DNA from 3 places in the Actinosynnema sp. NPDC023658 genome. Region 1 is predicted to be linked to each of the others. Evidence: riboswitches for the same ligand, from Rfam matches in the RefSeq annotation. Region 1 holds a riboswitch; each other region holds the start of a gene.
The links. Region 1 has a riboswitch for S-adenosylmethionine ahead of AB0G02_RS08165 (aminotransferase class V-fold PLP-dependent enzyme). Riboswitches for the same ligand answer to the same signal wherever they lie in the genome.
Positions count from the first base shown of each region.

Region 1 (2,257 bases):
GCGTCCGCTCGTGCGCGGTGGTCTGCTCCCAGTGCCTGCCCAGCACGTCGCACGCCACGGCCAGCGCGTGCACGCCCACCACGTTCGGCGTGCCGGCCTCGTGCCGCTCGGGCACCGCGGACCAGGCCACGCCCAGCCGGTCGCCGTGGTCGGTGACGCGGGCCGTCGCACCGCCGCCCACCAGGTACGGCTCGGCGGCCTGCAACCAGTCGGACCGGCCGACCAGGACGCCCGCGCCGAACGGGGCGTAGACCTTGTGCCCGGACAGCACGGTGTAGTCGACGTCGAGCGCGCGCACGTCCACCGGCCGGTGCGGCGCGAGCTGGGCGGCGTCCAGGACGATCCGGGCGCCGTGCCTGCGCGCGACCCGGGCCAGCTCGGCCACCGGCCACACCTCGCCGGTCACGTTCGACGCGCCGGTCACCACGACCAGGCGCGGGCCGACGGGCGCCTCGCGCAGCGCCCGGTCCAGCTCCAGCACCGCGCCGGCGGGCGAGGGAGGCGTGCGCAGCCGCCGCACGTTCGGGCCGCGCCACGGCAGCAGCGCGGCGTGGTGGTCGGTGTCGAACAGGATCACGGCGGTGCGCTTCGGCAGGCTCCTGGCCAGCAGGTTCAGCGCGTCGGTGGTGTTGCGGGTGAAGACGACGGCGTCGGTGGCGCGGGCGTTGAGGAAGCGGCGGACCGACGCGCGGGCCTGCTCGTAGACCTTGGTGCTGACCTGCGAGGCGAAGCCCGCGCCCCGGTGCACGCTGGCGTACCAGGGCAGCACCTCGTCCACCGCGTCGCGGACCTGCTCCAGGCAGGGCGCGCTGGCCGCGTGGTCGAGGTTGGCGTACTCGACGCGCTCACCGGTCACCACGGGCACGCGCAGCGCGGCGCCGACGACCGTGGGAAGCGCGGCGGCGGGAGGTGCGGCGGCGAGTGCGGTGGGGAGCTGCTGCTGGGGGACTGCGATCGTCATGACGCCCTCCGGGGGTCCGGGACACCCCACCCGAGAGGGAGCCCGCGCTTGCCGGACGCCCTGCGCGCCGGCCAGGTCCTCACCAGGGGCACCCCACCGCGGTAGGAGGGTTGCCGGCCAGCGAGCCTGGGCTTCGCGCTGGCACTCATGACCTTCGTCCCGAAGCTAACCCGGACCGCACGCCCGCGTCGAGCGGTGTTCACATCCTGGGAGCGTCACGGCAGGCCGGCGTCGCCCATCCAGCGCGCGAACCGGCCGGCCCGGTCGACGGCCCGGATGCGCTGCTCGGTCGCCGTCCGCATGGCCTCCGTGCACACCACGAGGAGCTGGTCGTGCACCTGGAGGCGGGTCGTGGGCTGGGGGGTGAAGCCGTTGTCGTCCCGGACCACGAGGCTGACCGACGAGCCCGGCGGCAGCCGCAGCTCGGACAGGTACACGCCGTGCAGCTTGGAGCCGGGCTGGATGCGGACCTGGAGCAGCTCCGCGCCCAGCTCGTCGAGGGCCGACGAGTCGACCTGCACCTCGTGGGCCTCCCCGGACTTGACCAGCTTCAGCCACTTGGCCAGCCACGGCAGCGTCGTCCCCTGCACCACGGTCAGCACCACGACCAGCACGAACACCGCGTCGACCAGGTTCTGCGCGCCCGGCACCTGCCCGATCAGGGGGATCAGCGCGAACACGATCGGCACGGCGCCGCGCAGCCCGGACCACGAGATGAACACCTGCTCCCGCCACGGCACGCGGAACGGCAGCGCGGCGAACAGCACCGACAGCGGTCGGGCCAGCAGCACCAGCACCGCGCCCGCGACCAGGCCGGGCACCAGCGCGTCGAGCAGCCGACCGGGCGAGGCGTACAGGCCGAGCAGCACGAACAGCCCGATCTGGGCGATCCAGCCCAGCCCCTCGGCGAACGACAGGGTGTCCGACCGGTGCGGCAGCCGGGCGTTGCCGAGCACGAGGGCGGCGATGTAGACGGCGAGGAAGCCGGACGCGTGCGCCAGGTCCCCGACGGTGTAGGCGAGCAGGCACACGGCGACCGTGGCCAGCGGGTACAGGCCGGTGGCGGGCAGCGCGGCCCGGCGCAGGCCGACGCCGCCGAGCCAGCCGAGCACGACGCCGACCACGGCGCCCGCGACCAGCTCGTAGCCCATCAGCAGCGGCGCGGTCCAGGTGATCGGGTCGGGCGCGGCGAGCAGCACGACGGCGATGTACACCGGCGCGTCGTTGATGCCGGACTCCAGCTCCAGCGCGCCGACGAGCCGCTGCCGCACACCCACCCCGCGCAGCACGCTGAAC
Region 1 is NZ_JBFAAX010000040.1:21,037-23,293, forward strand. It holds gene AB0G02_RS08165 (aminotransferase class V-fold PLP-dependent enzyme) at 1-961, opposite strand, end outside; SAM riboswitch class IV at 1,001-1,114, opposite strand; gene AB0G02_RS08170 (potassium/proton antiporter) at 1,177-2,257, opposite strand, start outside.

Region 2 (2,257 bases), on a different contig from region 1:
CCAGCGCCGAGTCCGCCCGCTCGCCCTTCAGGCCGACGCGGAACCGCGCGACCGGGGTCTCGCCGAGCCGGGTCAGGCCGCCGCCGAGCAGGTTCAGCTCGACGCCGAACCGGCTGGTGGCCTCGGGCAGCAGCGCGCCGACGGCGGCGAAGCCGACCAGCACGACGTCCGCGACCCGGTCGAACGCGCTCTCCAGCGCCGGGTTCTGGTCCACGGCGGGCAGCAGCGACCCGGCCGTGCGGCTGGCGGCGTCGGACACCAGGTCGAGCACCTTGCCGTGCTCCACCACGCGGCCGTCCTCCAGCACCGCGACGTCGTCGCAGATCTTCCGGACGACGCTCATGTCGTGGGTGACGACGAGGACCGTCACGCCGAGCTCGGCGCGCGCCCGGTCCAGCACGGCGAGCACCGAGCCGGTGGTGTCGGGGTCGAGCGCGGAGGTCGGCTCGTCGGCCAGCAGCACCGACGGCGCGGCGGCGAGGGCCCGCGCGACCGCGATCCGCTGGCGCTGGCCGCCGGAGAGCTGGTCGGGGTAGGAGCCGGCCTTGTCGGTCAGGCCGACGAGGTCGAGGAGCTCCGCGACGCGGGTGCGGCGCTGCGGGCCGGCCACGCCCGCGGCCTCCAGCGGCAGCGCGACGTTGCCCGCGGCGGTGCGCTGGCGCAGCAGGGAATCCCCTTGCGGCACAACGCCGATCTGCCGGCGGGCGGCGCGCAGCGCGGTCCCGTCGAGGTTCACGAGGTCGGTGCCGTCGACGCGGATCGAGCCGCTGTCGGGGCGCTCCAGGAGCGCGACGCACCGGGCCAGGGTGGACTTGCCCGCCCCGCTGGGGCCGACGACGCCGAGGACGGTGCCCGCGGCGACGTCCAGGTTCACGCCGTCCAGCGCGCGAACCTGGCCGGTACTCCCGGGGAAGGTCTTGGTGAGGTTCTCGACAGTGATCACGTTTCGCTCCACGACTGCATGCGGCAGCGCACGCTCATGGCGTGCGTGACCGACGGCTCAGCTCAGAAAGGTGTCCTGGTGAAGGACGCGGGGATCCGAAAGCGCCTACGGGCTGCTAGCAGCTGCGACAGGCCGAGGAGGTGCGGCGGCCGTGGTCGACGACCCGCCGTCGGGTGAGCATTCGCATCCTGGGCACGTGATCCTCCATCGGTCCTGGCTGAAGCACCTTCCCCCATGGAGGGGTGGTTGCTGCGGCGTCGTAGAGCCAGGTCTCTCGGCCGCTCGGGATGGCACAACGAGTAGACCTGACGAGGCCCGACTGACGCAAGCCTGAAACCGGATCGTCCGGCAAATCACACTTTCGGCCGAAAGATCATCGACTACCGGGCGGACGCGGCCTCGGCTATCCGGATGAAGTCACCGACGGCCAGTTGTTCGCCGCGCAGGGAGGGATCCACCCCTGCGGCGACGAGGAGCCGCTCCGCCTCGACGGCCGAGCCGGCCCACCCCGACAGGGCGCCGCGCAGCATCTTGCGCCGCTGCGCGAAAGCCGCGTCCACCAACGAGAAGAGCCGCTTCTGGTCCACAGTGGACAGGGGGGCGTGCCGCTCGAACGCGACCAGCGCCGAGTCCACGTTGGGCACCGGCCAGAACACCGAGCGCGGCACGGGCCCGGCCCGGCGGGCGTCGGCGTACCAGGCGAGCTTCACGCTGGGCACGCCGTAGACCTTGCTGCCGGGCCCGGCGGCCATCCGGTCGGCCACCTCGGACTGCACCATCACCAGCCCGGTGCGCAACGACGGCAGCGCGGCCAGCAGGTGCAGCACCACGGGCACGGCCACGTTGTACGGCAGGTTGGCCACCAGGGCCGTCGGCGGGACCGGGAGCTGGTCCGGGGTGACGCGCATGGCGTCCTCGTGCACGACGGACAACCGGTCCGCGAGGTCGGGCGCGCGCTCGGCCACGGTGACGGGCAGGCGTTCCGCGAGCACCCCGTCGATCTCCACGGCCACCAGGGCGCGGCAGGAGGGCAGCAGCGCCAGCGTCAGCGAGCCCAGGCCGGGGCCGACTTCGAGGACCACGTCGTCCGGGCGCAGGTCGGCGGCCGTCACGATGCGCCGCACCGTGTTGGGGTCGTGCACGAAGTTCTGCCCCAGCTTCTTGGTGGGGCGGATGTCCAGGTCCGCGGCCAGCCTGCGGACGTCGGCCGGGCCGAGGAGTCGGCTCCCCGGTTCGGTCGACGTCGAGTCCTCAGTCACCCGTGCATTGTCCATGACGGTTGAGGGTGGGGCGCGTGTGCGTGCGCCTGGTCGG
Region 2 is NZ_JBFAAX010000072.1:13,000-15,256, reverse strand. It holds gene AB0G02_RS11840 (ATP-binding cassette domain-containing protein) at 1-943, opposite strand, end outside; SAM riboswitch class I at 1,145-1,237, opposite strand; gene rsmA (16S rRNA (adenine(1518)-N(6)/adenine(1519)-N(6))-dimethyltransferase RsmA) at 1,324-2,202, opposite strand.
Region 2: linked by a shared signal. The riboswitch ahead of AB0G02_RS11840 (ATP-binding cassette domain-containing protein) and the one ahead of AB0G02_RS08165 (aminotransferase class V-fold PLP-dependent enzyme) in region 1 are both predicted to bind S-adenosylmethionine.

Region 3 (2,257 bases), on a different contig from region 1:
GCCGGGCGTCCTCACCGACCACGCTGCTGCCCGGTCGGTGAGGTCCGGCGGATCGGGTGGGGCCGGTCGGTGAGGCGTGACGGCCGGCCTCGGGGTCAGTCCTGGAGGGCCTTCAGGACGGCCTCGGCCGACGGCGGGACGTTGGCGCGCGGGCCGACCCGGTCACCCAGGGCGTCGAGGGTCTTGAGGCCGTCACCGGTGATGAGGAGCACCGTCTCGCCGTCCGGGTCCAGTTGGCCGGTCTCGATGAGCTTCTTCGCGGTCGCGACGGTCACGCCGCCGGCGGTCTCGGCGAAGATGCCCTCGGTCCGGGCCAGCAGGCGGATGCCCTCGACGACCTCTTCGTCGGTGACGTCCTCGATCGCGCCGTTGGTGCGGCGGACGGCGTCCAGCACGTAGGGGCCGTCGGCGGGGGCGCCGATCGCCAGCGAGCGGGCGATGGTGTCCGGGCGGACGGGGGTGACCACGTCGTGGCCGGCCTTGAAGGCGGCCGAGACGGGGGAGCAGCCGGTGGCCTGCGCGCCGAACACGCGGTACGGGGTCTGCTCGACCAGGTCGAGGGTGCCCAGCTCGCGGAAGGCCTTGTCGACCTTGGTCAGCTGGGAGCCGGACGCGATGGGCACCACGATCTGGTCGGGCAGCCGCCAGCCGAGCTGTTCCGCGACCTCGTACCCGAGCGTCTTGGAGCCCTCGGCGTAGTAGGGGCGGACGTTGACGTTGACGAACGCCCAGTCCTCGTGCTCGGCGGCCAACTCCTGCGCCAGCCGGTTCACGTCGTCGTAGTTGCCGTCGACGGTGATCAGGTTGCCGCCGTAGACGGCGGTCATGAGGATCTTCGCCCGCTCCAGGGTGGACGGCACCAGCACCACCGACTGCCAGCCGGCGCGGGCCGCGGCGGCGGCCACGGCGTTGGCCAGGTTGCCGGTGGACGGGCAGGCCAGGACCTTGAAGCCGAGCTCGCGGGCGGCGGCGAGGGCGACGCCGACCACGCGGTCCTTGAACGAGTGGGTCGGGTTGCCGGTGTCGTCCTTCACCCACACCTTGCGCACGCCCAGGGCCTTGGCGAGGCGGTCGGCCTCGACCAGGCGGGTGCCGCCGGGGTTCGTGTTGGGGTGCGACTCGACGGTGGTCGGCACGGGGAGCAGGCCGCGGTAGCGCCAGATCGACCGGGGGCCCGCCTCGATGTCCTCGCGGCGGATCCGACCGAAGTCGTAGGCGACTTCCAGCGGCCCGAAACACTCAAGACAGGCGTACTCGGCGGCCAGGGGCGTCTCGTGGCCGCATTCACGACACGAGAGCGCGCGGGCGGGGCCGAGGTCGAAGGAGGTGGTGGCCGAGGGCACACTGACAGCAGTCATCGCGAGGTATCTCCTCATCTTTCCCGCGCGTCGCGGGTCGGAATTGGCACCGTGATCGCCAGCGGATGCTGTGCGACGGGTTGCCGGGGCTTCTTCGGGCCGATCCCTCTGCCCCTCTGGATGAGCGGTATTCAGTTATGGCCTCAACTTACGGCACGATCCCGACCCTCAGCCAGAGACGTCCACCATCCGGACGTCGGTCACCCGTGGGAGGATCGCGCCGTGAGTGCGCCCGCTGACACGCCCGACGCCGTCCACCTGATCATCGGTGAGGAAGAGTTGCTGGTCGAGCGCGCGGTCCGGGCGGCGCTGGTGGCAGCGCGGAAAGCCGACCCGCAGGCCGACCTGACCCGCGTCCGCGTGACCGATCTCACCCCTCCTGAGCTGGCCGAACTGGTCAGCCCGTCGCTGTTCGCGGAGGGTCGGGTGGTCGCGCTGGAGGCCGCGCACGAGTGCGGCAAGGAGATCGCGGAGGCGATCCTCGCCTACGCCAAGTCACCGGCGGATGGCGTGTCGTTGGTGGTCGTGCACAGCGGCGGCGGGCGCAGCAAGGTGGCCAAGGACCTGCCCGCGGCGCTGCGCAAGGCCGGTGCGCGGGTCACCGAGTGCCCCAAGGTCACCAAGGCGGCGGACCGGGAAGCGTTCGTGCGCAACGAGATCCGGTCGGCGGGTGGCGGCAAGGCCGACCCGGAGGCCGTGGCGGCGCTGATCGAGGCGGTCGGGTCGGACCTGCGCGAGCTGGCGGCGGCGGCGTCGCAGCTCGTCGCGGACACCGGTGGGAAGGTAGACGCCGAGGCGGTCCGCCGGTACCACCGGGGTCGGGCCGAGGTGACCGGGTTCGCGGTCGCGGAGAAGGCGGTCATGGGCGACCGGGCCGGTGCGCTGGAGGCGCTGCGGTG
Region 3 is NZ_JBFAAX010000091.1:15,459-17,715, reverse strand. It holds gene thrC (threonine synthase) at 96-1,358, opposite strand; SAM riboswitch class I at 1,370-1,485, opposite strand; gene holA (DNA polymerase III subunit delta) at 1,581-2,257, shown strand, end outside.
Region 3: linked by a shared signal. The riboswitch ahead of thrC (threonine synthase) and the one ahead of AB0G02_RS08165 (aminotransferase class V-fold PLP-dependent enzyme) in region 1 are both predicted to bind S-adenosylmethionine.